3 regions of the Priestia sp. P5 genome follow, and region 1 is predicted to be linked to each of the others. Evidence: riboswitches for the same ligand, from Rfam matches in the RefSeq annotation. Region 1 holds a riboswitch; each other region holds the start of a gene.
The links. Region 1 has a riboswitch for S-adenosylmethionine ahead of MMB69_RS21895 (methionine ABC transporter ATP-binding protein). Riboswitches for the same ligand answer to the same signal wherever they lie in the genome.
Positions count from the first base shown of each region.

Region 1 (10,387 bases):
ATGATGCTATCAGCGTAAACGGAGATCATTTGCTGAATGATGCGAAGAACTCAGTCCTTGCTTTACATGACACAGGCTATAAACCACCTGTAAGAACTAAAATTCCTGTGGTTGGAGAAACAGGATATGCAACGTTGCTGCTAGGAGCTCAATCCATGAAATATTCAGGATATATATCAGAACATGATTATAAAATTGCTAGTAAGTTAGCATTTGTGTTAGCCGGAGGACGTGTAGCGTTTGGTTCGGAAGTTGATGAAGAGTATTTGCTGGACTTAGAGAGAGAAGCATTTTTAAGCCTTGTTGGAGAAGCGAAGTCTCAAGAACGTATGCAGCACATGTTAGTTAAAGGAAAACCACTGCGTAATTAAGGGGGAGAAAAAATGAGAGAAGCAGTTATTGTAGCAGGTGCTAGGACACCGGTCGGAAAAGCAAAAAAAGGTTCACTGGCAAGTGTTAGACCTGATGATTTGGGAGCCATCGCGGTTAAAGAAACTCTTCGCCGAGCAGGCGGATACGAAGGACCAATTGATGATTTAATTATTGGTTGTGCGATGCCTGAAGCAGAACAAGGTTTGAATATGGCTCGAAATATTGGCGCTCTTGCGGGTTTGCCTTATACGGTGCCAGCAATAACGATTAATCGTTATTGCTCATCAGGTTTGCAAAGTATTGCCTACGGTGCAGAACGAATTATGCTAGGGCAAGCCAAAGCAGTGTTAGCTGGAGGAGCAGAATCAATGAGTTTTGTTCCGATGTTTGGAAACGTAGCCCGTCCGAATGTTCAGCTGGTTGAAAATGCGCCGGAATATTATATGGGCATGGGACATACAGCAGAACAAGTAGCGATGAAATACGGCATTTCACGTGAAGACCAGGATGCGTTTGCTGTACGCAGCCATCAAAAAGCAGCAAAAGCACTTCAAGAAGGGAAGTTTAACGACGAAATTGTTCCGGTGGAAGTGACGCTTCGGAAAATTGATGAAAACAATAAGCTGCGTGAACAAAAGCTGATGTTCTCTCAAGATGAAGGAGTTCGTCCTGGGACAACTGCGGACGTATTAGGGAAACTTCGTCCAGCTTTTTCGATTAAAGGATCCGTAACAGCTGGAAACTCTTCGCAGACAAGTGACGGAGCTGCATCCGTTTTTCTAATGGATAAAGAACAAGCTGAAGCAGAAGGCTTGAAGCCTTTGCTTAAGTTTCGCTCATTTGCAGTTGGGGGAGTTCCGCCTGAAGTAATGGGGATTGGACCGGTAGCTGCCATCCCTAAAGCTCTTAAACTAGCAGGCCTGGAGCTTTCTGATATTGGATTATTTGAATTAAATGAAGCATTTGCTTCTCAAGCACTTGGCGTTATTCGTGAATTAAATATTAATGAAGATAAAGTAAATGTAAACGGAGGCGCTATTGCTTTAGGTCATCCATTAGGCTGTACCGGAGCTAAGCTGACTCTTAGCTTAATGCACGAAATGCAGCGTCGAAATGAGCAGTTTGGAATTGTCACGATGTGTATTGGTGGAGGAATGGGAGCTGCTGGTGTATTTGAATTGTTAGCATAATCATTTCAAAGGGGGATATGAACATGTCAAATAAAACAAAACAAATGATCAAAGGTGGAAGCTTTTTAATTGAGGAAGGCGATGCAAGCCGCGTCTACACACCGGAGGATTATACATCTGAACAAAAGATGATTGCCAAGACGACAGATGAGTTTGTAGAAAATGAAGTCCTTCCGCAAGTGGAATATTTAGAAAAGCATGAGTTTGACCGTTCTGTAAAGTTATTAAAACAAGCTGGTGAATTAGGGTTACTTGGTGCAGATGTACCGGAAGAATACGGTGGACTCGGTTTAGATAAGATTACCTCGGCTTTAATTGCTGAAAAAATGTCTCGAGCAGGCGGATTTTCCATCACGCACGGTGCTCACGTAGGGATTGGGTCATTGCCAATCGTCTTATTTGGAACAGAAGAGCAAAAACAAGCATATTTACCTGCTTTAGCAGTCGGGGAAAAAATAGCAGCATATGCGTTAACAGAACCTGGTTCTGGTTCCGATGCCCTCGGTGCTCGCACAACAGCTCGCCTTAACGCAGAAGGCACACACTATGTGTTAAATGGAGAAAAGCAGTGGATTACGAATGCCGGATTTGCTGATGTATTCGTCGTGTACGCAAAAATTGATGGCGATAAATTTTCTGCTTTTATCGTTGAACGCGAATTTCCAGGTGTTTCGGTTGGACCGGAAGAGAAGAAAATGGGAATCAAGAGCTCATCAACCAGAACGTTGATTCTTGAAGATGCGCTTGTTCCAAAAGAGAACGTGCTAGGTGAAGTTGGAAAAGGCCATGTGATTGCCTTTAACATTTTAAATATTGGGCGCTACAAACTTGGAGTTGGAGCAGTTGGAGCAGGGAAACGTGCGTTAGAAATTACGTCTCAATATGTTAACCAGCGTCAGCAGTTTAAAACGCCAATCGCTAAATTTTCATTAACTCAAGAAAAATTAGCAACAATGGCTTCTAAATTGTATGCAACTGAAAGCTCTGTCTATCGTACGGTAGGACTTTTTGAAGACCATATGGGCCAGCTTTCAGAAGAACAGCAAAAAGACGGAAAGCAAATTGCTGCTTCCATTGCTGAATATGCTATCGAATGTTCACTAAATAAAGTGTTTGCCACGGAAGCTCTTGACTACATTGTAGATGAAGGCGTGCAGCTTCACGGAGGCTACGGTTTTATGAGTGAGTATGAAATTGAGCGTCTGTATCGCGATTCTCGCATTAATCGTATTTTTGAAGGAACAAATGAGATTAACCGTCTTTTAGTACCAGGCACATATTTACGCAAAGCGCTAAAAGGAGAGCTTCCACTGCTTCAAAAAGCACAAACGCTTCAAGAAGAATTGATGATGCTTATGCCGCAGGAAGTAGGAAATGAGCCGTTAGATCAAGAAAAAATGCTTGTGCAAAACGGGAAGAAAATTGCGCTCTTGCTTTTGGGATTAGCTGCACAAAAGTATGGCAAAGAATTAGAGAAAGAACAAGAAATTCTCGTTAATATTTCCGATATGATTAGTAACGTATATGCAATGGAATCCACTGTTTTACGTACTGAAAAAGCCATTTCCAAAACAGGAGCAGATCAAAACAGCTTAAAAGTAAAATACACGCAAGTATTCTGCCAAGAAGCATTTAATCGAATCGAAGCAGATGCAAAAGAAACGTTAATTGGCGTTGAACAAGGTGATACGCTTAGAGTCATGCTTTCGTCTCTTCGCAAATTAACTCGCTATACACCAATTAATGTAATTAGTGTAAAGCGCGAGATTGCAAAAACACTTCTAGAAGTAGAGAAGTTCACAGTTTAAGGAAAAAGGAGCTCGTTTTACGAGCTCCTTTTTGTTTAAGAAGCCTCTATCTAGGTAAATGATAAAGGATGTGTTAAAATACGAAAAAAGCTTAAAATAAAGGGTGGTTGACGAAATGTCATTATTTTTTTATTCATATCCAAAGTGTGGTACGTGCCGAAAAGCAAAGAAGTGGCTGGATGATAACGGAGTAGCGTATGAAGAAATTCATATTGTAGAAAACCCGCCAACAAAAGAGCAGCTGCAATCTTATTATCAGAACAGCGGCTTGGAATTAAAAAAATTCTTTAATACAAGCGGTAAAAAATATCGGGAACTAGAGCTTAAAGATAAAGTAAGCAGTGCGAGTGAAGATGAACTTCTGTCGATTCTTGCGTCAGATGGCATGTTAATTAAGCGTCCGCTGCTAACAGATGGACAAAAAGTAACGCTTGGTTTCAAAGAAGAGCAGTTTGAGGACGTGTGGAAGTAAGTTTTCAAATAGAAAATTTTTACCTTTTACGTTACACTGTTAATAGGAAGTTATTTTAGGTTGTAGAAAGTGTTCTCCACGTTGAAGGCGCTTTTTATATAAACAAATTAAGATACATATTTTGGAGGGATTAAGATGAGTACACCAAAAGATTTGCGTTATTCTGAAGAGCATGAATGGGTAAAAACAGAAGGAGACGTTGTCCGCGTAGGTATTACACATTTCGCTCAAGCTGAGCTTGGAGACATCGTATTCGTTGAACTGCCAGAAGTAGGAGCAACAGTAGAAGCTGACGAGCCGTTTGGCAGCGTTGAATCAGTAAAAACAGTTTCTGAGCTTTATGCACCAATTAGCGGTGAAGTTGTAGCAGTAAACGACAACTTAAGCGATAGCCCTGAGCTTGTTAATGAATCTCCATACGAAGAAGCATGGATGATTACAATCAAACCATCCGATGCTTCTCAAGTAGACAAGCTAATGACAGCAGAGCAATACGAAGAAATGACAAACGAAGGATAATATTCCTCCATAAATTGTCTTTATGAAAAGTTTTTGACTGGACACTCTATTAGTAAACAAGCTAAAGGAGTGTCTTTTTATGTTTGAAAAACAAAAAATGGACGTTACAGATCGCGTTACAGCTAAATTTCATGACGGCGGTATGAAATTATATGTTGATAAGCAGCCAATTGGTGAAGTTAGTTACGGAACAAGCGGCAATGAATACCGTTTTGAAGAAGGATATTCGCAAGAAAATAATAAGTTCTATCAATACGCGGACGTACAAAAACAAGGTGAAACGCAAAAATATACAGACTGCGACGAAGAAGCAGGATGGTGCTAAACAGTGGCAACTGCCGCTGTTTTTCTTGTTTTATGGAAACAATATGGCCTAAACTGCCTTTTAAAAGAGTTCTTTCTTGCAAATTTCTTTTAAAAAACAGGTGAACTGTGATACATTAACGAATATTGTATAGCATAAAGAAATGATGTTACTATACAACTGACGATTATGGGTGATGAAAATGGGGCTAATTGAAATTGAAAAAGTAATTATTGTCGAAGGAAAATCAGATAAAAAGCGTATTCAAGATATCATTCGAGAACCAATTGAAATTATCTGTACAAACGGTACGATTAGTTTATCAAAGCTGGATGAAATTATTGACTGTACGTTTAACAAAGAGGTATACATACTCGTTGACTCTGATGATTCAGGGAATAAGCTGAGAAAACAATTTAAACGAGAGCTTCCGGAAGCAGAGCATCTATATATTGATAAAATGTACCGAGAGGTTGCTGCCGCCCCTAGACATCACATAGCAACAGTATTACTGAGTGCCAATATCGATGTTAATGCAGAATTTTTAACATAAAAGGAATGAGCAACATGCAAGAATGGAGTGAAAAACAGCTTGACGATCAGTTAAAAGAAGGACAAAGAGCGTTTATCTTTTTCCATACCCCTTTTTGCGGGACATGTCAGCTGGCAAAAAAAATGTTAACCGTAGCAGAAGCGATGCTGCCCGGTGTGACCATCGGAATGAGCAATTTAAATTATATGCCTTCAAAAGCAGAAGCATTTTCAATTGAAAGTGTACCTTGTTTGATTGAAGTGAAAAATGGCGAAATGGTAAAAAAACTCTATGCCTTTCATTCCATCGAGCACGTACTTGAAGAGCTTCGATAATCAAACGTTTGTTTAAAATGAAGAAATGGAACGAGAGCAAACCGTTGGGGCTGTTGAAATCTTGGGATATTATCCCAAGAACAAAATCTGTTGACAGCCTATCTGACACATGCTAAAATCACACTCATGAATGTTCATAAATGAATGAATATTTCCTAAAAACAAAATAATTGTTGCGAACTCTTATCAAGAGAGGTGGAGGGACTGAGCCCTGTGAAACCCGGCAACCGTCAGACTAACTGAAATGGTGCCAATTCCTGCAAAGCTATGCGCTTTGAAAGATGAGAGAAAGGATTAAATATCGAGCCTTTCTGTCATGCGCAGAGAGGCTTTTTTAATGGGGAAAATTGTTTTACGGCTTTTTTATCCTATAGGGCAACCTAACATAATTAAGTTTTTACTAAAGAAGGTGAAGAAATATGATTACATTAACAGGCGTTACAAAAATTTATCAGGCTAAAAGCGGTCAAGTAACAGCTGTTGATAATGTGAATCTAACCGTTAACCAAGGCGAAATTTACGGAATCATTGGTTACAGCGGAGCGGGGAAAAGTTCTTTAATTCGCTTGCTAAACGGGTTAGAAACACCAACGACAGGAACGGTCGAAGTAGCAGGTAATGATATTGGAAAAATTAAAGGCGGAAAACTCAGAAAAGCTAGACAAGAAATTAGTATGGTATTTCAGCACTTTAATATCTTGTGGTCGCGTACGGTGCGAGAAAATATTGCCTTTCCGTTAGAAATAGCAGGGATCTCAAAAGAAAAAAGAATGAAACGAGTAGACGAGCTTATCAAGCTAGTCGGGCTTGAAGGGCGTGAAAATGCTTATCCATCCCAGCTTAGCGGTGGACAGAAGCAGCGTGTTGGTATTGCTCGAGCGCTAGCCAATAACCCAAAAGTATTGCTGTGTGATGAAGCAACATCAGCGCTTGATCCTCAAACGACAGATTCCATTTTAGATCTGTTAGTAGATATTAATGAGAAGCTAGGGTTAACCATTGTACTCATTACTCATGAAATGCACGTTATTCGTAAAATTTGTCATCGAGTAGCCGTTATGGAAAATGGGGCAGTGGTAGAAGAAGGACAGGTGTTAGAAGTATTCAGAAAACCTAAGCAGCCGATTACAAAGCGATTCGTTCAACAAATTTCTGAACCAGAAGAAACGTTTGAAACAATTGAACAAGTAAAAGAGCTGTATCCAAGCGGGCAAATTATTCAGCTGACGTTTGTTGGCGGAAAAGCAGAGCAACCGCTCATTACAACGATTTTAAAACAGTTTGATGTAACGATTAATATTTTGCAAGGAAAGATTTCGCATACACAAACAGGTTCATACGGAACGTTGTTCGTTCATTTAGACGGAGAATTAACAGAAGTTGAAAAAGTCATTGCATACATTCATGAGCAGCAGGTAGAAGTGGAGGTAATGACAAATGCTTGAGAAACTATTTCCAAACGTTATTTTAGATGATTTTATTCAAGCGACAAATGAAACACTATATATGACGGCTATTTCAGTTATAGCCACGTTTGTTCTAGGTATTTTATTGGGCTTGCTTTTATTTTTAACGTCCAAAGGACAGCTTTGGCAAAACAAACCTTTATATGCCATTGTGTCAGCAGTTGTAAATATCTTTCGTTCCATTCCATTCATTATTTTAATTGTTTTACTGATTCCATTTACCAAAGCATTGGTAGGGAGTATTTTAGGCGCTAATGCAGCGTTACCTGCTTTAATTGTTGGAGCAGCACCATTTTATGCGCGTCTTGTAGAAATTGGTCTGCGCGAAATTGATAAAGGTGTTATTGAAGCTGCTAAATCAATGGGAGCAACAACAAGCACTATTATCTTTAAAGTGCTGTTACCTGAATCGCTGCCAGCGTTAATTTCTGGTTTGACGGTGACGACGATTGCGTTAGTCGGCTATACGGCAATGGCGGGTGTGATTGGAGCTGGAGGTCTTGGTAATCTTGCATATTTAGAAGGATTCCAGCGCAGTCATAATGATGTAACGCTAGCTGCTACGATCTTAATTTTGATTATTGTATTTATTATCCAACTTATTGGAGATGCGATTACTGCAAAAATTGATAAAAGATAAAGGGAGGATTATTTATTATGAAAAAATGGCTTTCGGCTATAGCATTAACATCTGCGCTAGTAGTAGGATTAGCTGCGTGTGGATCTAACAATGGATCAAAAGATGAAAAGAAAATTGTTGTGGGTGCCTCTAATACGCCTCATGCTGAAATTTTAGAACAAGCAAAACCGATTTTAGAAAAACAGGGAATCGACTTGGAAATTAAAAAATTCCAAGATTACATCTTACCGAACACAGCTCTTGCAAACAATGAAATTGATGCAAACTACTTCCAGCACGTTCCTTATATGAATTCAGTGCTAAAAGATCACAAGGGTGAAAAAGGGTATGATTTTGTAAGTGCCGGTGCCATTCACATTGAACCAATCGGTATCTACTCTAAAAAATACAAAAGCTTAAAAGATCTTCCGAAAAATGGCACAGTTATTATGCGTGATGCAGTAGCAGAGCAAGGACGTATTTTATCGATTTTTGAAAAAGCTGGCGTAATCAAATTAAAACCAGGCGTAAAGAAAACAGATGCACAAATTAAAGATATCGTAGAAAACCCGAAGAATTTAAAATTTAAAGCCGATGTTGAAGGCGGATTGCTACCTCAGATGTACAAAAATAATGAAGGTGACGCTGTTGTTATCAATGCTAACTATGCTATCGATGCTGGTTTAGATCCAGTAAAAGATCCAATCGCAGTGGAAAGCAAAGAAAATAACCCTTATGCAAACATCATTACGGTTCACAAAGGCGACGAAAATAAAGATACAGTGAAAGCTTTAGTGAAAGTTCTTCACTCTAAAGAAATTCAAGACTACATTAAAGAAAAATACAAAGGCGGAGTACTGCCGGTAAATAAATAATAGAAGAAAAGCGCTTGCCCAGTCTGGGCAAGTGCTTTTTTTGTATGTGGGAAAACGAATAACTCTTATTTTTCTCACGCATACTAACCGTGAAAACTTTACTGATGATGGGAGCTGACGTTATGCAGCAAGAAGCACGTCATTCAACTGAGCAAGCACTTCATGATTATAAAATGGGTGTTGGGAAATTTAGCGAAAAATTGCCGGAAGTAACAAAAACGTTTAATGCGTTTACTGAAGCATGTTTTGGAGAAGGTTCTCTTTCTAAAAAAGAAAAGCAGTTGATCGCGTTAGGAATCAGCGTAGTAGCTCAAGACGAGTACTGTATGATTTATCATACAAAAGGCTGCATTGATCAAGGTGCAACTGAGCAAGAAATTTTAGAAGCATGCGGAGTGTCAGCAGCATTTGGCGGAGGCGCAGCGATGAGTCAGTCCGTTACGCTTGTCCAAGAGTGTATTTCAGAACTGACTAGCCACACGCACTAAGTAAATATAACACGTAAAAAAAGCTTGTCTTAGAAGGCTCCGCAGAGTCTTTTAAGGCAACTTTTTTATGATTGAATTTAGTCTGAAAAAACGTACATAATGGTTTAAAACCTTTTGGGTCAAAAGGTTGCTATAAGTTTTCATTTGTTATAAGATTGTAATGAGAATAAAATGAGAATAATTAAAAAGATATAGGTATATCGTTTTTTACTATATACGTCTATAACTGGAGGTTTTAATATGGCAGGGTCAACTTTAACAATTAAAGATCTTCATGTTGCAATTGAAGGTAAAGAAATTTTAAAAGGTGTTAATTTAGAAGTTAAGGGCGGCGAAATCCATGCAATCATGGGACCAAACGGTACTGGTAAATCAACATTATCTTCAGCAATCATGGGACATCCTAAATACGAGGTTACACAAGGAAGCATCACGCTAGACGGCGAAGATGTACTTGAGATGGAAGTAGATGAGCGCGCTCGTGCAGGTCTATTCTTAGCTATGCAATATCCAAGTGAAATCAGCGGGGTAACAAATGCTGACTTCTTACGTTCAGCAATTAATGCTCGTCGTGAAGAAGGCGAAGAAATTTCACTAATGAAATTCATCCGTCAATTAGACAAAAACATGGATTTCTTAGAAATGGATCAAGACATGGCTCAGCGTTACCTAAACGAAGGTTTCTCTGGCGGTGAGAAGAAGCGTAATGAAATTCTTCAATTAATGATGCTTCAACCAGGAATTGCAATTTTAGATGAAATCGATTCTGGTTTAGATATCGATGCGTTAAAAGTTGTATCAAAAGGTATTAATGAACTGCGCGGCAGCGAGTTTGGTTGCTTAATGATTACTCACTACCAACGTTTATTAAACTACATTACACCAGATAAAGTTCACGTTATGATGCAAGGTCGCGTTGTAAAATCAGGCGGACCAGAATTGGCACAGCGTCTAGAGGCAGAAGGTTATGACTGGATCAAACAAGAATTAGGTATTGAAGACGAAACTGTAGAGCAAGAAGCTTAAGAGTTAGGAGGATCTCTATGACTATTGATACGAAATTACCATTTGATCAAGAGTACATCAGCAGCTTTTCAAAAGAAGCTAATGAACCAAGTTGGCTGCTAGATCTTCGCTTACAAGCTCTTGCGAAAGCAGAAGATCTTGCACTTCCAAAGCCAGATAAAACAAACATTTCGAAATGGAACTTTACTGCATTTGACAAGCACACTTCACAGGCAAGCACAATCTCATCTGTAGACGAGCTTCCAGAAGTGGTTAAAGCATTGATTGATACAGAAGCTGTTAAAAATCTATATGTTCAGCGTGACCAAACAGCTGCATATTCAACATTAACAGAAGAGCTAAAGTCTCAAGGCGTTATCTTCACAGATATTCAAACAGCTG
Region 1 covers NZ_JAKWFJ010000003.1:61,072-71,458, reverse strand. Annotated here, with positions in the region: gene MMB69_RS21935 (3-hydroxyacyl-CoA dehydrogenase/enoyl-CoA hydratase family protein) at 1-371, shown strand, start outside; gene MMB69_RS21930 (acetyl-CoA C-acetyltransferase) at 384-1,562, shown strand; gene MMB69_RS21925 (acyl-CoA dehydrogenase family protein) at 1,586-3,370, shown strand; gene MMB69_RS21920 (arsenate reductase family protein) at 3,486-3,842, shown strand; gene gcvH (glycine cleavage system protein GcvH) at 3,978-4,361, shown strand; gene MMB69_RS21910 (YusG family protein) at 4,441-4,686, shown strand; gene MMB69_RS21905 (toprim domain-containing protein) at 4,868-5,218, shown strand; gene MMB69_RS21900 (thioredoxin family protein) at 5,233-5,532, shown strand; SAM riboswitch class I at 5,713-5,820, shown strand; gene MMB69_RS21895 (methionine ABC transporter ATP-binding protein) at 5,952-6,977, shown strand; gene MMB69_RS21890 (methionine ABC transporter permease) at 6,970-7,638, shown strand; gene MMB69_RS21885 (MetQ/NlpA family ABC transporter substrate-binding protein) at 7,656-8,492, shown strand; gene MMB69_RS21880 (carboxymuconolactone decarboxylase family protein) at 8,615-8,980, shown strand; gene sufC (Fe-S cluster assembly ATPase SufC) at 9,221-10,006, shown strand; gene sufD (Fe-S cluster assembly protein SufD) at 10,024-10,387, shown strand, end outside.

Region 2 (10,387 bases), on a different contig from region 1:
GAACGGTTCGTCCTGCTCGACTCATTCAATTTGCTTCTCAAGGTTTTATTGTGATGGCTCCGTTCTATAGGGGAAATCAAGGAGGCGAAGGAAACGAAGATTTTGCAGGAGATGATCGTTACGATGCTTTTGCTGCTTACGATTTATTGAAACAGCTCCCTAACGTCAACCGTGACCGCATTCATATTTTTGGGTTTTCAAGAGGGGGAGTGATGGCTTTACTCACAGCCATTGAAAAAAACGACAGCCGCTCTCTTGTGTTATGGGGAGGCGTCACGGATATGGTGCTGACATATGAAGAAAGAGAAGATTTAAGAAGAATGATGAAGCGGGTGATTGGAGGAACGCCTTCTAAATATCCTGAAAGATACGAATGGAGGACACCTTTGCACCGTGCTCATCTCGTCGAGCCGCCGGTCTTGCTTATTCATGGTTTAGAAGATAAAAACGTGTCGATTGATCATTCCTATCAGCTCGAATCTAAACTAAAGAAGTCCAATAAAAAAGTTACCAGCTGGTACTTCGAAAACTTTCCACATGCTTTTCCACCAAAAGAAAACCGAGAAACGGTGAAGAAGTTAACGAAGTGGATGAAAGCGCAATAAAAGATATGCTACGATAGAGAAAACAAGTAGAATAACAGTGAGGAGTGAGAAAAAATGGGGATGCCGCTAGAATTAAATACAATGATTGTGACAAAAGGCAACGAAAAGCGTGTAACGGATAACATTTTTCAAATTGAGAAAAAAGGATATCGCTTGTATCCGTTAGATATTCCATTAAACATTCACAAAACGAAAACTGGAGAATGTATTGGAACTGCTGTTGTGCGTAAGGTAGAAATGGAACAGGAAAAAACCATTGTCACATATGAACTGACAAAATTACACTCGACTAATTAAAAAACCGATCGTCTCTAAGACGATCGGTTTTTTATTAGACTCTAGGTCCGCCTAATGTTGAAATATCAGATGCTACATCATTAAAACGCTTGAAATTAGCTTTGAATTTAGCAGCAAGCTCAGTTGCTTTTTGATTATAAGCTGTTGCATCGTTCCATGCTTTAGAAGGCTGAAGCACTTCATCAGGAACTCCCGGAACATGAGTTGGAATCGATAAACCAAAAATAGCATCTGTTACTGTTTCGGTATTAGCTAGTTCTCCTTCAAGGGCTGCTTGAACCATAGATCGAGTGTAACTTAACTTCATTCGTTCGCCCACGCCGTATTCACCGCCGGTCCATCCAGTATTTACAAGGTAGACATTTACATTATGTTCATCGATTTTCTTTCCTAGCATTTCTGCATAAGTTGTTGGAGCAAGAGGTAAGAAAGGCTCACCAAAGCATGTAGAGAAAGTAGCCTGTGGCGATGTTACGCCGCGCTCTGTTCCAGCTAACTTACTAGTGTATCCGCTCAGAAAATGGTACATCGCTTGTTCTTTTGTAAGCTTGCTGATTGGAGGCAAGACGCCGAAGGCATCAGCAGTTAAAAAGACAATAGCTGTAGGGTGCCCAGCAACGCTTGGCAATACCGTATTATCAATAGAGTCAATTGAATAAGCGGCACGAGTATTCTCTGTTAAACTATTATCATTGTAATCTGCTACTTTCGTATTTTGATTTAACACTACATTTTCCAGTACGGCGCCGAAGCGAATTGCATTGAAAATTTGCGGTTCTTTTTCTTCGGAAAGCTGAATGCACTTCGCGTAGCATCCTCCTTCAATATTAAATACACCAGAGCTTGACCAACCGTGCTCGTCATCTCCGATTAAACGACGGTTTGCATCAGCAGAAAGCGTTGTTTTACCCGTTCCAGATAAACCAAAGAATAATGCAACGTCACCTTCTTCTCCTACGTTAGCAGAACAGTGCATGGATAGAATATTGTTTTGAGGAAGCAAGAAGTTCATCACTGAGAAAATAGATTTTTTCATTTCACCAGCGTATTCAGTTCCTCCAATTAGCACAATACGTCGCTCTAACGAAAGAATAATGAAGGTTTCAGAATTTGTCCCGTCTGTTTCAGGATCAGCTTTGAACGTTGGAGCTGCTACAATTGTAAACGGCTTCACATCATCATTTGTTTTTTGTTCGGCTGAAGGGCGAATGAATAACTGCTGAGCGAATAGGTTGTGCCATGCAAATTCATTAACTACTTGAATTGGTAACTGATACTTTTTATCAGCTCCAGCATATCCATTAAAAACAAAAAGTTCATCCTGCTTCTTTAAGTGGGTTAAGACTTTTTTGTATAGCGCATCGAATCGCTGAGCAGAAATTGGCTGATTGACAGGTCCCCATTCAACCGTTTTTGAAGACACAGCATCGCTTACAATAAATTTATCTAAAGGAGAGCGACCTGTATATTTCCCAGTTTCGACTGACACAGCACCTGTAGAAGTCAGCGTTCCTTCGCGTCGAGCTAGAATTTTTTCAACAAGTTGTGGAACAGATAATTGGTGTTTTGTTGTTTTTAATTGAAGCAAACCATTTAATTCGATAGACATATCAACAGTACTCATGTGCACTACCTTCCTTTTTTAGCTATTATTTATTCATTAATGTTTGAAATTTATAATTAGTATAACACATTTATTTAATTATTCTATACTATTTAACTAAAAATGTTTGTGTATTATAAAAAAATGTACGTTATACCTATTTTAGACACATGTATATGTGCTAGAAGCGAAAAAAGTGAAGCTATTTTAAGTGAAAGCCTCATTTTGATCTGTCTTATTAACCAAACTTAGTAATAATTCTTAATAAGATGTACTATTTCAGAATTTGAGTATGTTACATTAAAACCGATTCAAACATAAAGAGATGATTTCCATTTGAATGTTGTTGACAGTGAAGCGCTTTTTCATGTATTATATGTCCTTGAACGGATACTCTCTTATCCCGAGCTGGTGGAGGGACAGGCCCTATGAAACCCAGCAACCATCGTCATTTTTTTGTGTAGACGATAAGGTGCTAACCTGATGCAAGGGCACAACCTTGATCGATAAGAGTGAAAGGCTTATGTAGAATTTGATACCTTTCCTCGATACAAGGAAAGGTTTTTTTATATTTTTTAACGTGTAATGAAAATAAGGGAATGAGTACCGTATCACAATGTATCGTATTTATAAGGAGGAAAACTGATGTCAACACAACGTCGTCTGTTCACGTCAGAATCTGTTACAGAGGGACATCCCGATAAAATTTGTGACCAAATTTCTGACTCAATTCTTGATGCTATCCTAGCAAAGGATCCAAATGCTCGTGTTGCTTGTGAAACAAGCGTAACAACTGGTTTAGTTTTAGTAAGTGGTGAAATTACAACTTCTACTTACGTGGATATTCCTAAAACAGTTCGTGAAACAATTAAAGGAATTGGCTATACTCGTGCAAAATACGGATTTGATGCTGAAACTTGTGCAGTATTAACATCTATCGACGAGCAGTCAGCTGATATCGCTGCTGGTGTAGACCAGGCGTTAGAAGCACGTGAAGGTCAAATGTCAGATGAAGAAATCGAAGCAATCGGAGCTGGAGACCAAGGGTTAATGTTTGGTTATGCATGTAACGAAACAAAAGAATTAATGCCTCTTCCAATTTCATTAGCTCATAAACTTGCTCGCCGTCTAACAGAAGTACGTAAAGAAGAAATTCTTCCTTACCTTCGCCCGGATGGTAAAACACAAGTAACAGTTGAATATGATGAAAACAACAAACCTGTTCGCATCGATACAATTGTTATTTCAACTCAGCATCACCCAGAAGTAACGTTAGAGCAAATTCAACGTAACTTAAAAGAATATGTTATTAATCCAGTTGTTCCCAACGAGTTAATTGATGAAAATACAAAGTATTTCATTAACCCAACAGGACGTTTCGTAATCGGCGGTCCTCAAGGAGATGCTGGTTTAACTGGTCGTAAAATTATCGTTGATACTTACGGCGGATATGCTCGTCACGGCGGCGGTGCATTCTCTGGTAAGGACGCAACAAAAGTAGACCGTTCAGCAGCTTATGCAGCTCGTTATGTTGCGAAAAACATTGTAGCAGCTGATCTTGCTGATAAATGTGAAGTACAACTAGCATATGCAATTGGTGTTGCACAGCCAGTATCTATTTCAATTGATACATTCGGTACAGGAAAAGTTTCTGAAGAAGTACTAGTAGACGTAGTACGCAAAAACTTTGATCTACGTCCAGCAGGCATCATTAAAATGCTTGATTTACGTCGCCCAATTTATAAGCAAACAGCAGCTTACGGCCACTTTGGTCGTACGGATGTGGAGCTTCCTTGGGAGTTCACAGACAAAGCGGAAGCATTAAAAACTCAAGCTTTAGCTAAATAGTAAAAAAATCTCCGTGAAAACGGAGATTTTTTTATGCCCATTGAATACCTGCAGCAGATTTTTCTACGACACCTTCATATTCTGAAAGCAAATGCTGAAAAATGGCGTCCCATGATTGAGTAAGAGCATATTGTCTCGCTGCATGCCCAAAGTGAAGCCGCTGATGCAAATCATCGAGTAAATCTGTAATAGCCGAACTGAATTCTTCTAAGGAGTGAGGTTTGCAAAGGTAGCCGTTTCGCCCGTGCTGAACCATCTGTTTAACTCCTCCTGCATTTGCTGCCACTACAGGAGTTCCAGAAGCAAGAGACTCCAGCACAACATTTCCGAAGGTTTCTGTTTCTGAAGGAAAAACAAACAAATCAGATGATGAATAGATATGAGCAAGTTGCTTACCTTCAAGGAAGCCTGTAAATGTCATATGCTCAGATGCTTGCTGCTGCATTTGTTCTTTTAAAGGGCCGTCTCCCACAATAACCCAGTGAATTTGATGGCGGATATGATCGGGCAGAGATCGTGCAATTTTTATTAAAAAATCAGCGTTCTTTTCTTTAGCTAATCTTCCTACATACGTTAAAATGTAGGGCTTTTTAATATTATATTTAATACGAATATCAAAGCGGTCATAGTGGGGATGAAATAATCTATGATTTACTCCTCGCGCCCAAATAGCTACGTTGTGAAACCCTTGCTCTTCTAGCTGCTGTTTGGTCACTTCAGAGGGAGCGAATATTTTTTGTACAGGTTTATAAAACCATTTCATATATTTTTGCAGTGGTACACGCATTTTTTCAAGTTCATAGTGAGATAAATAATCATCAAAATTGGTATGATAAGAGCCGACAAGAGGAACACCTAATCTTTTCCCGTAATAGGAGCCGCAAAGCCCCATTGTAAAAGGAGTGGCCAAATGAATAATAGAAGGATTGAATTCCTGCAGCTGCTTTTTAATTTTTAGAACGTTTGGCAATGAAAAGCGGCTGTTTGGATAAAGAAAAAACGGCATGCTGGGCGAACGGTGAACATACGTTGAAAATGACTGATCATGAGCAAATTCTGGAGCAAATACCTGGATGGGAATTTGCTTTGATTTGACGTACTGAGTAAATTGATAAAGTGTTTTAGCAGCTCCGTTAACTTCTGGAGCAAATGTATCCGTAAATAAAGCAATTCTCATTAGTACTCCTCCTATCATTAAGTTAAAAATATGTTCAGTGAAACAGCACCTGAAAAGATGCCCAGTATCAGGCCCACCATGACATCCGTCGGATAGTGCAGACCGAGATAAATTCTTGAAATTCCTACCGTTACTGCAAGAGGCAAAAGAACAGCAGCGAAGGCTGGATAAACAATCATAAGAGGGGTAACCAACGAAAAAATAGCTGTTGTATGCCCAGATGGAAATGAATGATCTTTTAATGGATTTTCTAATACTTTTGTATGTTTTAATTGAATATAAGGTCGTTTTCTCGGATATAGTTTTTTAGCAATGGCCACAGGAATATGACTAACGGCTAGAGAAAACCCACAAGCGTAAGCGACGGATGAAGGATGCAGAAATAGCAGCAAGCACGCTATCACAATGGTAAACGTGGCTCCTCCGGCGTGAGTTAGTAAACGTAAAAATCTATTTAAGTGCTTTCGATCAAAATGTTGGTTTACGCTTTTGAATAATCGGCATTCGGCATCGTATACATACTGAATTAACTTGGCTTTCATAGAGTCGCTCCCTTTTCAATAAATACGTCTTTATTATTCAGTTTAATCTTTAATTGTGGAGGCAGTACTAAAACGATGTAAATTAATATGGAAATTTCTTTACAATTGTGGAGAGAATAGAACATGATTGGAGAGTTTGTGGAGATACTAAAGAAATTCCCTCAGTATGACTTTCTGAGGGAACGTTTCCTTTATAATGAAGAATCAGATTTCTTAATAGACTTATAATACTGCCCTTTTTCTACGTATTCTGTGCGAATGCGCTGCATATCTTTTAAATCCTCTTCTGTCAGAGTGCGGATCACTTTAGCAGGTCGGCCGAGTGCGAGAGTATTAGGCGGTATTTTTTTACCGGGAGGCACTAAGCTTCCAGCACCGATAAAAGCACCTTCACCAATTTCCGCACCGTCTAAAATAATAGAACCCATGCCAATGAGCGCGCGTTTGCGGATGATGGAGCTATGTAAAATAACTTGATGTCCTACTGTTACATCATCCTCAATAAGCAAAGGAGCATTTGGGCTTTGATGGAGTGTTGATTGATCTTGTATATTTACTCGTTTACCAATAATCGTAGGTGAAACATCTCCTCTAATAACAGTGTTAAACCAAATGCTGCTTTCTTCACCGATGGTGACGTCTCCAGTAATCGTTACATAGTCTGCGATGAAGCAACTGGGTGCAATGGTAGGCATTTTTTCTTTATACGGATAAATCATCAAATCATCTCCCTTTATTAGTTGAAAAAAAGTAGTAAATCTTCTAATGTAAGTGTACAAAGGTTTTTTAAGCAGGTAAACAAAAAAAGGAAGAAGGAGTAACTCAAATGCATAAATGGGAAGCAGTAAATCCAAAAGGCGTTATTGTCATGGTCCATGGAGCAGCGGAGCATCACGGACGCTATCGCTGGCTGATTGAGATGTGGCGTTCGGTTGGAATGCACGTAATTATGGGAGACCTTCCTGGCCAAGGCTTAACAACAAGAAGAAGAGGACATATCCTATCCTTTGATGAATATGTGTATGAAGTGGAAGAATGGGTACGTGAAGCGCAAAAATATGATTTGCCTATTTTTCTGTTAGGCCACAGTATGGGAGGACTGGCGGTTATTCGTACGCTCCAGACAAAAAACCTCCCTATATGGGGTGCGATTCTCTCCTCTCCTTGTCTAGGATTAAAAGAGCAAGTACCGGCTTATTTAGATATGCTATCTAAAGGGTTGAATAAAGTCATGCCGAACAAACTTTTTGATTTGGGTCTCACTGTTGAAAAAGCAACAAGAAACCAAGAAGTTCGAGATGAAGATGAAAACGACTCACTGTATGTTACAAAAGTTTCTGTAAGATGGTACCGGGAATTGATCCAAGCTGTCAACTTAGCTTTTAAAGATATCGATCGTTTGCCTGATGTCCCGCTTCTTGTGATGCAGGCAGGAGAAGATAAAATTATTGAAAAGCTGATTGTTAGGCAGTGGTTTGATGAAATAGAGCTAAGTGAAAAAATCTACAAAGAATGGTCTCAGCTGTATCACGAAATCTTTAATGAGCCTGAAAGAGAATACGTTTTTACATATGCGAAAAGTTTTGTTGATCTTCACATTTAATAAGTGCGGTAAGAAATTGAGGTGAAAATAAATGAAGATTCCGTCTCATCCTATTTCCTTAATGAGAAAAATTTATCGAGAAGTGTTTCCTGTCGTTCATCATGAGCTTAATCATTGGCGCGAACGAGCAAAAGAGATTCCTAATAAAGAATTGCGTACTCAAGCATTGGCAAGTATCGATACAAAAACTTTTCATTGTGAAGGAGGCGGTATCCTATCGATTTTAGCGAAAGAAAACATGATTGAATGCGTGAAATTTATTGTTGCCTATCAAACAATCAGCGATTACTTAGATAACTTATGTGACCGCAGCAACTCGCTTGATCCTAAAGATTTTGCCGCCTTACATGAATCGATGCCAGATGCGTTGACCCCTCATGCACCTCTTGGGGATTACTATCGTTTTCGAACGGATAAAGACGACGGAGGATACTTAGCCGGACTTGTCCAGACTTGTCAGCAGTCCTTGCGAAAAGCTTGTAATTACCATATAGTCTCTTCACATTTATTAGAACTAGCTAATTATTATTGTGATTTGCAAATACATAAGCATGTTGAAATCAAGGAAAGAGTTCCACGATTAGAGAATTGGTTCGATGCTCACCGGCACAGTGTTCCTGAAATGGAGTGGTATGAATTTTCAGCGTGCTCTGGTTCAACGTTAGGAATTTTTTGTTTAGTTGCTTATAGCTTTCAAGAAGAGATGACCGAAGAAATGACGCAGAAAATAAAAGCAGGATATTTTCCTTATATTCAAGGCTTACATATTTTACTCGATTATTTAATTGACCAAGAAGAAGATAAAGCAGGAGGAGATTTGAACTTTTGTTTTTATTATCCTCATTATCAGCAAATGATGGATCGCTTTTTGCATTTTGTCGTAAAAGCGGACGAATATGCTAAAAAACTGCCGGATTATCACTTTCACTGCTTTATCTATAAAGGACTCTTGGGCGTTTATTTGTCGGATCAAAAAGTGAGGGCACAAAAACATGTTCATGTGAATGCACGTAGGTTAATAAAAGCGGGGGGAGCTCTCAGCTACTTTTTCTATATCAACGGACGCTTGTACCGAATGTTAAAAAGATAAGCCATATGCGGCTTATCTTTTTTCAATAGCAATGATGAAGGGAGGGTTGTTTTGCTGATTCATGAAACGATATTGTAAAACGTGAACGTCTTTTTGATCAAGATTCTGGACATACGTTAGTAAATCGTCTCTTTCTTGTTTCCCCTGTTCGTGTCCGTGATAAATAACGAGCACAATCACTCCTTCAGGTGCTAGCAAATCAAGTAACTGCTCAATTGCAGAGATTGTTGTTTCAGAAGTGGTGACGATGTCTTTATCTCCACCTGGTAAATAACCTAAATTAAAGACAGCTCCTGTGACTCGTCCATTAATAGAGTGGGGAAGCATGTTTATATTGCTATGGCTTTCTTGGATAAGCGTGACTCGTTTTTCTACATGATGTTCTGTCAATCGCTGCTGAGTTGCTTGAATGGCTTGGGGCTGAATGTCAAATCCATATACATGACCTGTATCTCCGACTAAGTTAGCTAAGAATAATGTATCATGTCCATTTCCTGCTGTAGCATCAATCGCGACATCTCCTTCCGCCACAGCATTAGTGAGCAACGTGCGGGCAAAAGGCAGGATACGTTCTATTTTCATCTTTCCATCAACTCTTTTTCGTAATATTTTCCTTGATAGCTTTGGCGACGTTCGAGCTCTTGATCAATGGCATTTAACACGCTCCACTTATTCACGCTCCACATCGGTCCAACCATGAGGTCTATCGGTCCATCGCCTGTAATACGATGAACAATCATCTCAGGAGGAATTACTTCAAGCTGATCGCATACAAGTTTTACGTATTCTTCAAATGAAAGAAATTCAACAAGGCCCTTTTCATACTGTTTGACCATAGGAGTTCCTTTTAGCAAATGAAGCAGATGAATCTTAATTCCTTGAACGTCTAATTTTGCTACTTCTCGTACCGTTTCCATCATCATATTAGGTGTTTCTAAAGGCAAGCCATCAATGATATGAGAACAAACGCGGATACCGTGTTTTCGAAGATTTGCTACGCCATCTACATAGCATTGATGATCGTGTGCCCGGTTGATAAGCAGTGAAGTTCGTTCATGAACAGTTTGCAGTCCAAGCTCTACCCATAGATAAGTTCGTTCATTTAATTCAGACAAGTACTCCACCACATCGTCGGGGAGACAGTCAGGGCGCGTGGCGATAGAAAGCCCAACAACTCCGGGAAGCTTTAAGACAGCTTCATATTTTTCACGAAGCTCCTCGACAGGAGCATGAGTATTAGTAAATGCTTGAAAGTAAGCAACGTATTTTCCGTCTTTCCATTTATGATGCATTTTTTCACGGATTTCATTAAATTGTGTCACAAGGTCATCCGCTCTGTTTCCGGCAAAATCCCCCGAACCGGCAGCACTGCAAAACGTACAGCCGCCGTGAGCTACCGTGCCGTCTCTGTTTGGACAATCAAATCCTCCATCTAAGGCTACTTTAAATACCTTATGGCCAAAGTGGTTACGTAAGTGGTAATTCCAGGTATGATAACGTTTGTTTTCAGATTTATACGGAAATGGGTTTGTCTGATTCAAATCAGCAACCTCCTTTTTACATGCAATATACATCAACAAATTGTATCAAAAACGTGAAAAAGTGCCAAACAAATTTAAGGA
Region 2 covers NZ_JAKWFJ010000001.1:35,863-46,249, forward strand. Annotated here, with positions in the region: gene MMB69_RS00195 (alpha/beta hydrolase family protein) at 1-605, shown strand, start outside; gene MMB69_RS00200 (DUF2584 domain-containing protein) at 660-902, shown strand; gene pckA (phosphoenolpyruvate carboxykinase (ATP)) at 937-2,526, opposite strand; SAM riboswitch class I at 2,901-3,018, shown strand; gene metK (methionine adenosyltransferase) at 3,151-4,353, shown strand; gene MMB69_RS00215 (glycosyltransferase family 4 protein) at 4,385-5,530, opposite strand; gene MMB69_RS00220 (phosphatase PAP2 family protein) at 5,548-6,072, opposite strand; gene MMB69_RS00225 (gamma carbonic anhydrase) at 6,264-6,791, opposite strand; gene MMB69_RS00230 (alpha/beta fold hydrolase) at 6,899-7,675, shown strand; gene MMB69_RS00235 (tetraprenyl-beta-curcumene synthase family protein) at 7,707-8,765, shown strand; gene mnmM (tRNA 5-(aminomethyl)-2-thiouridylate-methyltransferase MnmM) at 8,778-9,347, opposite strand; gene mnmL (tRNA modification radical SAM protein MnmL/YtqA) at 9,344-10,306, opposite strand.
Region 2: another riboswitch for S-adenosylmethionine. It lies ahead of metK (methionine adenosyltransferase); the one in region 1 lies ahead of MMB69_RS21895 (methionine ABC transporter ATP-binding protein).

Region 3 (10,387 bases), on a different contig from region 1:
TTGCTATTTATTTAAATTGAATTCGTAGATTATATACTAAATAAAAAATACCGCTAGGATTTATCGGTTATTAATCTCGTTAACTTCTTACATATTAAGCCAACTCAAAAAGGATTGTCAATGCGTTTTTAAAATAAATTTAATTTTTTTATTCGAGATACAGCTTCTCTCATGCGCTCTTCATCCGTCAGCAGTCCTACGCGCACATAGCCTTCACCATATGTTCCGAAGCCTACTCCAGGTGCCACTACAACGTGGGCTTTTTCAAGAAGTAAATCTGAAAATTGTTCAGAAGTATATCCTCCAGGAACTTTTAGCCATGCAAAAAAGGAGCCTGCTGGGGATGTAACGTCCCAGCCAATTTCTCGAAGCCCTTGAATAAATGTATTGCGTCTAGATTCATAGCGCTTAACTAAATCATTCACACATTGTTGAGATTCTAACAGAGCTGCGGCTGCTGCCTCTTGAACCGCCCCAAAGAGACTGACATACATATGATCTTGAAGAAGATTAATAGCTTCTACAACACTTTCATTTCCTACAGCAAATCCAACTCGCCATCCCGCCATGTTATACGTTTTAGAAAGAGTATAAATTTCAATTCCCGTCTCTTTTGCACCAGGAGTCTGTAAAAAGCTGATTGGCTTTTTACCATCAAATCCAATTGCTCCGTAGGCAAAGTCGTGTACCACACAAATATCGTGCTTGGCAGCAAACGCCACGGTGTCTTCAAAAAATTCTGCCGTTGCCACTGCACCAGTAGGATTATTGGGATAGTTTAAAAACATGAGCTTTGCCTGTTCTTTAGCACGTTCACTTATCTCTTCGTATACGGGTAGAAAATGATTTTTAGCCGTGAGCGGCATCACTTCCATCTTGGCTTTTGCAAGCTCTACTCCAGACCAGTAATCAGGATATCCAGGATCCGGAACCAGCACCGTATCTCCAGGGTTTAATAAGCACTGCGGGATTTCAACAAGTCCACCCTTCCCGCCAAACAAAATAGCTACTTCTTTTTCGGGATCCACATCAACCCCGTATTCTCGCTTATAAAAAGTCGCAACGGCCTCTTTCAAAAACTGATGCCCCCGAAATGGAGAATATTTATGATGTATAGGATTAGAACTTGCTTTTTGCAGTGTTTCTACAATATGTGAAGGAGTAGGCTGATCAGGATTTCCCTGCCCTAAGTTAATAACGTCGTGCCCTTGGGCCATTACTTTTCCTACCTTGCCTACAAGTGATGCAAAAAATTGTTTTGGTAAACTTTTTAATAGTTCCGATTGCTCAAATTGTTTCATCATCGCACACCTTCTCAAAAAATTCTTGAAATTCTAGTCACAAATAATATATTGTAATATTCAACTTGTAAAGTCATTTTTTTCAACTACTAAAAAAGGACGGATGATAAAGTGAGTGTAAAAATTACGTGTTTGCAGCTTGATATTGCGTTTGGAAACCCAACTAAAAACCGAAAATATATTCAACAAAAAATGACAGAAGCTCTGAAAGAAAACCCTGATATCCTCGTGCTTCCTGAGCTATGGGATACAGCTTATGATTTGACGCGGCTAGACGAAATTGCAGATGATGAAGGACAGCAGGCCAAGCAATTAATCTCTCAGTTTGCTAAAACGAACGAAGTAAATATTGTGGCAGGCTCGATCGCGAAAAAAACAGAGCAAGGCGTCACGAATACGATGTATATTTTTGACCGAAAAGGTCGTGAAGTATCACAATACAGTAAACTGCACTTGTTTAAATTAATGGATGAGCACCTCTATCTAGAAGCAGGAACGGCAAAAAATCTTTTTACACTTGAACAGTCACTATGCGCAGGAGTTATTTGTTACGATATTCGTTTTCCAGAATGGATTCGGGTTCATACTAGCAGCGGAGCAGAAGTCTTGTTTGTTGTCGCTCAGTGGCCGGCTCCAAGACTTGCCCACTGGAAAGCACTTCTCATTAGCCGTGCAATCGAAAATCAATGCTATGTAATCGCGTGTAATCGTGTAGGCCAAGATCCTAATAACACATTTGCCGGACATTCCTTAGTCATCGATCCGTGGGGAGAAATAATCGCTGAAGCTGGCGATAGCGAAGAACTTTTAAGTGCTGACGTTAACCTGGAACTTGTAAAAGAAATTCGCAAACAAATTCCTGTCTTTACAGATCGCCGCACAGAATTTTATTAATTATGTATTGACAGCCGTTTTTTTGCATGATACGATTTTCACCAGATATCATAAAATATTCAAACAAATCAAAATTGAATAAGTAATCGTACTCTTATCAAGAGTTGGCTGAGGGATTTGGCCCTGTGAAGCCCAGCAACCGACCGTCATTCCATCCTAAGATGGATCACACCCGTAAAACATGTTTTACAAAGGCACGGTGCTAATTCCAACAGAAAGTAATTCTTTCTGGCAGATAAGAGGTTTGAACACTACAATCAAGCCTCTTTCCAACGAAAGAGGCTTTTATATTTTCTAAAATTATAAAAGCCTCCATATATTCTTAAACCTATTAACTTAGTAAACAAATCAGTTTAATAAACTATGGAGGGATTCCGATGTCAACAACAAAAACAGAGAAGTATCAGCCTTTAACAGAAATTTCAGCAATCAAACTTGTGAAAAAGCTAGGTCTTTTTGATGCCACAGAAGCGCTGACTGCCCGTGAAATTGGTGACGGCAACTTAAATCTCGTCTTTCACATCATAAATGATCAAACGAATAAATCCATTATCGTCAAACAAGCACTTCCCTATGCAAAAGTTGTAGGCGAAAGCTGGCCTCTATCATTGAACCGTGCCACAATTGAAAGCAATGCGCTCAAGCAATTTGGTGCATTTACGCCAGAACTTGTGCCCGCTGTTTATTACCACGATGAAACGCTTGCTGTTACGGTCATGGAAGATCTGTCTCATTTAACGATTTCTCGCGCCGGACTTATTCAAGGTGAAAGTTATCCTCTGCTCTCACAGCATATCGGTTCTTTTTTAGGACATATTGCGTTCAAAACGTCTGATTTCGCCTTAAAGCCTCAGGATAAAAAAGAAGAAATTGTTAAGTACAGCAACCCGGACTTATGCAATATTACGGAAGATTTAGTTTTTACAGATCCTTTTTTTGATATTGATACAAATGAATTCGAAAAAGCGCTGCGTCCTGATGTAGAAGAATTATGGAATGATAGTGATGTAAAGCTACAAGCAGCAAAATTAAAATATAAATTTTTAACAAATGCGCAAACGCTAATCCACGGTGATTTACATACAGGCAGCATCTTTGCTAGCAGTCAAGAAACAAAAGTGATTGATCCAGAGTTTGCTTTTTACGGTCCGTTTGGATTCGATTTAGGACAATTTGTTGCGAATTTATTTTTAAATGCTCTTTCTCGAGAAACAAATCGCGAACCATTATTTGAACACATTACGAACACATGGAACGTATTTAAAGATACCTTTACTGCGCTTTGGCATTCTGAAAACACTGAACCTTTCGCTAAAGATGAGCGCTTATTACATGAAATTTTAACGCAAACGTGGCAAGATGCTGTTGGATATGCAGGATGTGAAATCATTCGACGTACAATTGGCTTAGCTCACGTCGCAGACTTAGACGAAATTTCTTCAGAGGAAAGAAAAATTAACGCTAAACGTACTGCGTTAAAAATTGGACGCTATTTGCTTCTGCACCAACAAGACGTTTCACCAAATGAATTTGAACATTTACTTCGATAACGAATAATGTACACAATGAAAGGATCGGTATCAGCATGACAAATACACTATCACTTCCGCGCTCAGTGGAATGGAATGAATCATATATTACTTTATTAGATCAGCAGCAGCTTCCTGACAAAGTTGAATATATTAAGCTGCAAACCATTAAAGACGTATGGGATGCTATCACTACCTTGAAAGTACGCGGAGCCCCTGCAATTGGCATTACGGCGGCTTTTGGTCTTGCTCTTTCTGCGCTTAGCTATGACACAGATTCAGTCAAGGAATTTAACCAAAAGCTAGCTCTTGATCAACAGTATTTAGCTAGTTCACGCCCTACTGCCGTCAATTTATTTTGGGCACTAGAACGCGTAGCAAAAAGCGCTGAGTCGGCTTCGTCCGTTAATGAAGCTAAAACAAAAGTTGTTCATGAAGCTATTCAAATTCAAGTAGAAGATGAAGAAACGTGCTACCGAATTGGAGATCATGCTCTTTCTTTATTTAAAAAGAAAGATAAAATCATGACCATATGTAATGCTGGTTCAATTGCTACAGCTTATTATGGAACAGCCTTAGCACCTTTTCACTTGTCTAAGCAGCGCGATATTCCGCTTGAAGTATTTGCCTGTGAAACAAGACCTGTTCTTCAAGGTTCTCGCTTAACAGCATGGGAACTTCAGCAGTCGGGAGTGGACGTTACGCTGATTACGGATAATATGGCCGCTCATACGATTAAAACAAAAGGAATTAATGGGATTATTGTAGGCGCTGACCGCATTGCAGCAAATGGCGATACGGCTAACAAAATTGGAACATATGGACTTGCTCTTTTAGCGAAAGCATTCGGTATTCCATTTTACGTAGCAGCGCCGCAGTCCACATTTGATTTATCTATTCAAGACGGCAGCAGCATCCCTATTGAAGAACGTTCACCTAAAGAAGTAACGCACATTGGAGATACGCAAATTGCTCCAGACGGAATCTCTGTGTACAATCCCGCTTTTGATGTGACGCCAAGCGAACTGATTACGGCCATTATTACAGAGCATGGAATTATCCATTCCCCGTCTTTTGAATCCATTCAAAAAGTTTTGCTGCAATCCGCTCAATAACAAGAGGCTGAGACAAAAGTATTTTAGCCCCACTGAAAAACGAACCATTAATCAACATATTTGATTAATGGTTCGTTTTCTTTGTTATGTTGAGCATAGGTTTTATCTGTTTCGTTCCTTCTAGCAGTTGATTGGAGGGCAAGGCGAAGACTCCTGCGGGAAAAGCGGAGCAGGTGAGACCCCACAGGAGCGTATGCGACGAGGAGGCTCAGCGCCCGCCCGCGGAAAGCGAAGTCTTGTACGGAAATCAACTGCGGTGTCACAAGCGGTTCAGCTCATGTATACGAGTTGTTCATCTTTAGATGGCATTGATTTTGTTATGTCTCAACCTCTTTTAGTAAACAGCGCTTTTCGGCTGCATTTGTAACACAATTGTAACAGTACTCTCTTCTTTTTCTACATATATTATAGGGGATTCTTTTTGAATAAGGGGGAGTAAATATGAGTTCAGAGCAAAAAACGGATAAAAACAAAGCGCTGAATCGCAAGCAGCAATATCAACTATTCGATTTATCCAAAGATGAAGAACTAAATTCCCTCCCTTCTCCTCAGCAAATTGACGGTGTGTTTGTGCAAGGAGAAGGCTGGAAATTAGACGGTGAATAGCTATTAACTATAAGCGCCTTTTGCTACATTTCTTTCAAGCATTAATAGCTTCTCTTTTATATGAGTTTGGGAGCCTGCATAACCTGTTAAAGCTCCATTTTTGCCAATCACACGGTGACAAGGCAAAATAATAGGCAGTGGATTTCGACGATTCGCTTGTCCCACAGCTCTTACGGCTTTAGAGCGATTAACAGACTCCGCTACCTCACTGTAAGACCACGTTTGTCCATAAGGTATATGTTCAAGCGTTAACCACACTTCTTTTTGGAAGTCTGTTCCTTTTATATCCAAAGGTAAATCAAATGTTAGCGTGCGCCCTGCAGCATAATCCTGCAGCTGTCTCTTTGCTTCTTTCACATGGTGATAATTCTCGTCATGGACAAGTTTTTTAAGCTGCTCGTTATGATCATCGCTATCAAACCAAATATGTTGAACCCCTTTTTCCGAGGCTACAATATAAATTTTCAAATCAGAAAATAAGTTCATTTCTCCATAGTACATACTTGCGTATCCTTTCTTTTTAGGCTGGAAGAATAATACGAAAAGCTGTGCCTTCTCCTATTTTGCTTTCCACTTCAATTCGCCCTTTATGTTCTTCGATAATTTTATACGAGACCATCAAACCGAGTCCCGTTCCTTTTTCTTTTGTCGTATAAAATGGTTCTCCTAAGCGCTTGATGCGCTCTTCGGGCATTCCGTCTCCTTGATCTCGGATGGAGACAGTCACGTAGTGCGGCTCTGTCGAGTAAACGTCAACAAAAATTCTTCCTCCGTTTGACGTGACTTCAATTGCATTTTTAATTACATTTATTAGTACTTGTTTAATTTGGTTAGGTTCGCAGTATACCATTGGCAGCTGAGGGGACACGCTTAGTTCAAACTGAATATTTTCTAAAAGTGCTTGAGCATTTAATAGATCAATCGTTTCTTTAACAACCGCAGCTAGATTTTTCTTTTCAAACTTTACGGCCTGTGGCTTAGCTAGTACTAGAAACTCTGTAATAATGGTTTCAATTCTTTTTAATTCGGATTTAATAATATCAAAATAAAGAGAATGATCTTCTTGAATGTTGCTTTCTAACAGCTGAACAAACCCTTTTAAAGCTGTCATTGGGTTGCGGATTTCATGCGCAATCCCAGCTGCTAACTGTCCGACTACTTGAAGCGTATCTGATTTCCGAATCTGCTCCTGCATTTGATTTCGTTCCGTTACGTCTCTTAAAAGCGTCATATATAGACCTGGCAAGATATCTTTTTTCGTGGAAAATTCGATATTTTTAACTTTTTCGTTTCCCGTAACGTACGTAATCTCTCCTTCAGCTTCCCCTTTTTGCTCAATTGTTTCTTTGTGCTCAATGACCGCATCTAAATTCGCTGAAGAAATAAAATCCTCCATGGAGTGCGCACAAATCTCCTCTTTGCTGAGTTCTAAAATATCACAAAGAGAGGAATTTACATCAATAATATTTCGCTTGCCGTCCCATAAAACTAACCCATCGATCGAACCATTAAAAATCTGTCTAAATTTCTCTTCGTTATTCCGAAGCTCCTGTTCGATTTTTGTACGTTCACTGATGTTTCGAAAAATCGTTAAATGGTCTCCTTCTATAATGCCTTTTTTCCCTGTGAATTCCAACTGTTTGATTTCTCCATTTGGCATGTAAAAAGGAAGCTGATTGCGAATTTCTCCTTTTGTTTGAAACGTTTGGAGCACCTTTAACGCACTAAAGCTTTTCGTATCAATAAATGTATACAAATTGCTTCCAATTAATTTATTTAACGGCAGCTCAAATGTACGCGAAGAAGCAAGATTAGCGTTCAAGATTTCACCACCGTCTCTCCAAATCAAGATCGCTTCAATCGCATTTTCAAAAATGGCCCTGAAATTTTTTTCGCTTCTCAACAGCTGCTGCTCCATCAGCCGTTTTTCCGTCACGTCTCTCATAATGGACATATAGTATTGACTGTATATATTAGCCGTTGTGGTAAATTCAAAAAAAGTAACGTCTCCATTTTCGAGCCTGATTGGCAGCTCACCGCTTGTCTTTCCTTCTTGATGCAGAGTTCTCCATAATTTTTTTACCTTATAATGATAAGTAGGTTCTACAAGCTCTTCTAATGTTTTGGTTAGAAGCTGTGCTCTTGTATAATTTAATCGTTCGCAAAATGAAGGGTTCGCGTCGATAAGCTGACCAGTTCGATCAAAAATGACAATTCCGTCTACCGCTTCATTAAATACATCCATAAACATATGATGACTAATAAACCGTTCATTTTCCATCATCTTGTGCTGCGTAATATCTCGAAATGTACACACAATAATGCCCGACATGTGACTATGTTTGTGTGAAGTAAATTCAACATGCTTCATCATGCCGCTTCGAAGCGTCATCGCGCCTTCATATTTGAAATAGCTTTCTTCTAAAAGTGCTGGATAATACGCTTCAATCATGTCATACGGAAAATACATCAGAAAATCTTTCATTTGATACGTTAATAGCTCATCCTTTGTTTTTTCAAACAGCCCGCAGGCTGATTCATTTGCATTCATAACTTGAAAATACTCATCAAATACGACAATGGCATCTAATACGTCATTAAAAATAGCTCGTAGCTGCTGTAATTCACCTTGCTGCTTTTGCTCAGCTTCAGATGTTAATTCTCTGTGTGGTGACATGCTCATTGCTCCTTTCTTTTGCACTTCCCATTTCCCCACCTTTTATCTATAGACTTAGTATTCTACAAGATTTGCTTTTTACCTTTTTAAAATTAGCCACGTTTATTCAAAATGCGACATTTCTTCGCATTCTCCCGCTATTTAAAAATGGAGCATGAATAAAAGAGGCTGAGACATAACAAAATGAATTCAATCTAAAAACGAACAAATGAGATGCATGAGTTAGCTGAACCGCTTGTGACACCCCTGTTGATTTCCGTGCAAAGCTTCGCTTTCCGCAGGAGTCTTTGCCTTGCCCTCCAATCAACTGCTAGAAGGAATGAAACAGATAAAACCTATGCTCAACATAACAAAGAAAACGAACCGTGAATCAAACATGTTGATTCACGGTTCGTTTTTCACTTCGGCTAAAATACGTTTGTCCCAGCCTCATCGATCATTTACTACAACATAAGTTGCTTGAATAGGTCCATGCACGCCAACTACTAAATTCATTTCAATATCAGCTGAATTGCTAGGTCCCGTAATAAAGTTAATGCAAGAAGCAATCGTTTCTCCTCGCTCTACTTTTTCATGAATCATTTCAGCGGCTTGTGTCATGCGAGGGACAATTGAGCTTTGAGGAATGATCGCAATATAAGTGGCGGGCAGCAAACTGACCGATCGTCCTTTTTCAGCGCTGCTGAACAAAACAACTGTGCCGGATTCCGCTAGCGTCAAATCACTGAAGGTAATGCCAACATTTGCTTGTTCAGCTAGTTTAATATTCTCCTCGCCTTTTGCAGAATTCCATACATGAAGGCTACTGCTTGTTTCCCATTTCTCCATCAGCAGGTTCAATCCATATTCGGAAAACCTAGGATCATCCCACGTGCTCACAAGACCATTTCCATAGTTCGCTACGGCTTCCTCAAGGACAGCTGGCAAGTGTTGTGATGATGTTTCTACATAGCGGGTATGAATACGTTCGCAATGGTTTTCAAGCTCTTTCTTTAATTGATCTGGCGAATAGCTGCGGTAGACCTCATGCTGAGGAGCATGCTTCCATTGTGGCCTTACTACGCCGCTTGTTCGCCTGCTTCGCTTAAGATTAGCTGCAATATTATCTAAAAAACTGTCTCTATTTTGAATGCTTCCGTTCATCATCATCACTCCTTTTATCAAACCAATCTCGTAAGCGCTCTTTTGTAGGCGCCGGAAACTCTCTGCTTTCCGTCCACGCTTTTAATGGACCAGGTCCTTTGGAAATACTGCTTCCTGACATAAAAGGATTAAGAGCTGCCGGTGCTACTTTAGCGCCCACTGTATATAGAGAAGAAGAAGCTGCCCCCAAGCCAAATGCTTTCATCGCCAGCTTTTCTGAAATAGGTGCTTTTCCTTCCTTTTCGACAATCCGCTGACGGTGCTTGTGTAATAGCTCATGCAGCGGAATTTTGACTGGACAGGCATCTGTACAGGCCGCGCATAGCGTTGAAGCATATGGAAGCTCTTTGTAATCTTCATAGCCTCCAAGCAAAGGAGATAATACAGCTCCAATCGGACCTGAATAAATAGATCCATATGAATGTCCTCCAATATGGCGATACACGGGACATACATTCACACATGCCGCACAGCGAATACACTGTAAAACAGATTGAAACTCAGTTCCTAAAATCGCAGATCGTCCGTTATCTACAATCACTAGGTGAAATTCTTCCGGTCCGTCTACTTCCCCTGGAAGTCTAGGTCCCGTAAGCGCCGTTACGTAACTTGTAAGCCGCTGACCTACTGCACTTCTAGTTAACAGGCTTACCAACACTTCAAACTCTTCAAAAGTTGGCACAATTCTTTCCATTCCCATAACCGTAATTTGCGTTTTAGGAAGGGCAGTTGTTAACCTTGCATTTCCTTCATTGGTTACAAGTGAAATAGATCCAGATTCTGCAATCGCAAAATTACATCCCGTGATGCCAATATCTGCTGATAAAAATTCTTTTCTCAGCATTTCCCGGGCGTGAAGAGCTAGTTCTTCAGGTTTTTCTGTTTTTTTATACGAAAGCTTTTCCTGAAATACATCTCTAATTTGTTCTTTATTTTTATGAAGTGCAGGAGCGACGATATGAGAAGGCGGATCGTGATCATCTACTTGCAGGATATATTCTCCTAAGTCCGTTTCAATAACTTCACAGCCCAGTTCTTCTAAAGCAGCGTTCATATGAATTTCTTCTGTAACCATTGACTTGGATTTAACGACTTTCTTTGCCTGCTTTTGCCTCGCTACAT
Region 3 covers NZ_JAKWFJ010000002.1:651,608-661,994, reverse strand. Annotated here, with positions in the region: gene MMB69_RS20115 (pyridoxal phosphate-dependent aminotransferase) at 129-1,301, opposite strand; gene MMB69_RS20110 (carbon-nitrogen family hydrolase) at 1,413-2,195, shown strand; SAM riboswitch class I at 2,287-2,437, shown strand; gene mtnK (S-methyl-5-thioribose kinase) at 2,573-3,745, shown strand; gene mtnA (S-methyl-5-thioribose-1-phosphate isomerase) at 3,781-4,839, shown strand; gene MMB69_RS20095 (hypothetical protein) at 4,967-5,206, shown strand; gene MMB69_RS20090 (hypothetical protein) at 5,281-5,445, shown strand; gene MMB69_RS20085 (methylated-DNA--[protein]-cysteine S-methyltransferase) at 5,449-5,946, opposite strand; gene MMB69_RS20080 (PAS domain S-box protein) at 5,966-8,146, opposite strand; gene MMB69_RS20075 (LutC/YkgG family protein) at 8,552-9,265, opposite strand; gene MMB69_RS20070 (LutB/LldF family L-lactate oxidation iron-sulfur protein) at 9,243-10,387, opposite strand, start outside.
Region 3: another riboswitch for S-adenosylmethionine. It lies ahead of mtnK (S-methyl-5-thioribose kinase); the one in region 1 lies ahead of MMB69_RS21895 (methionine ABC transporter ATP-binding protein).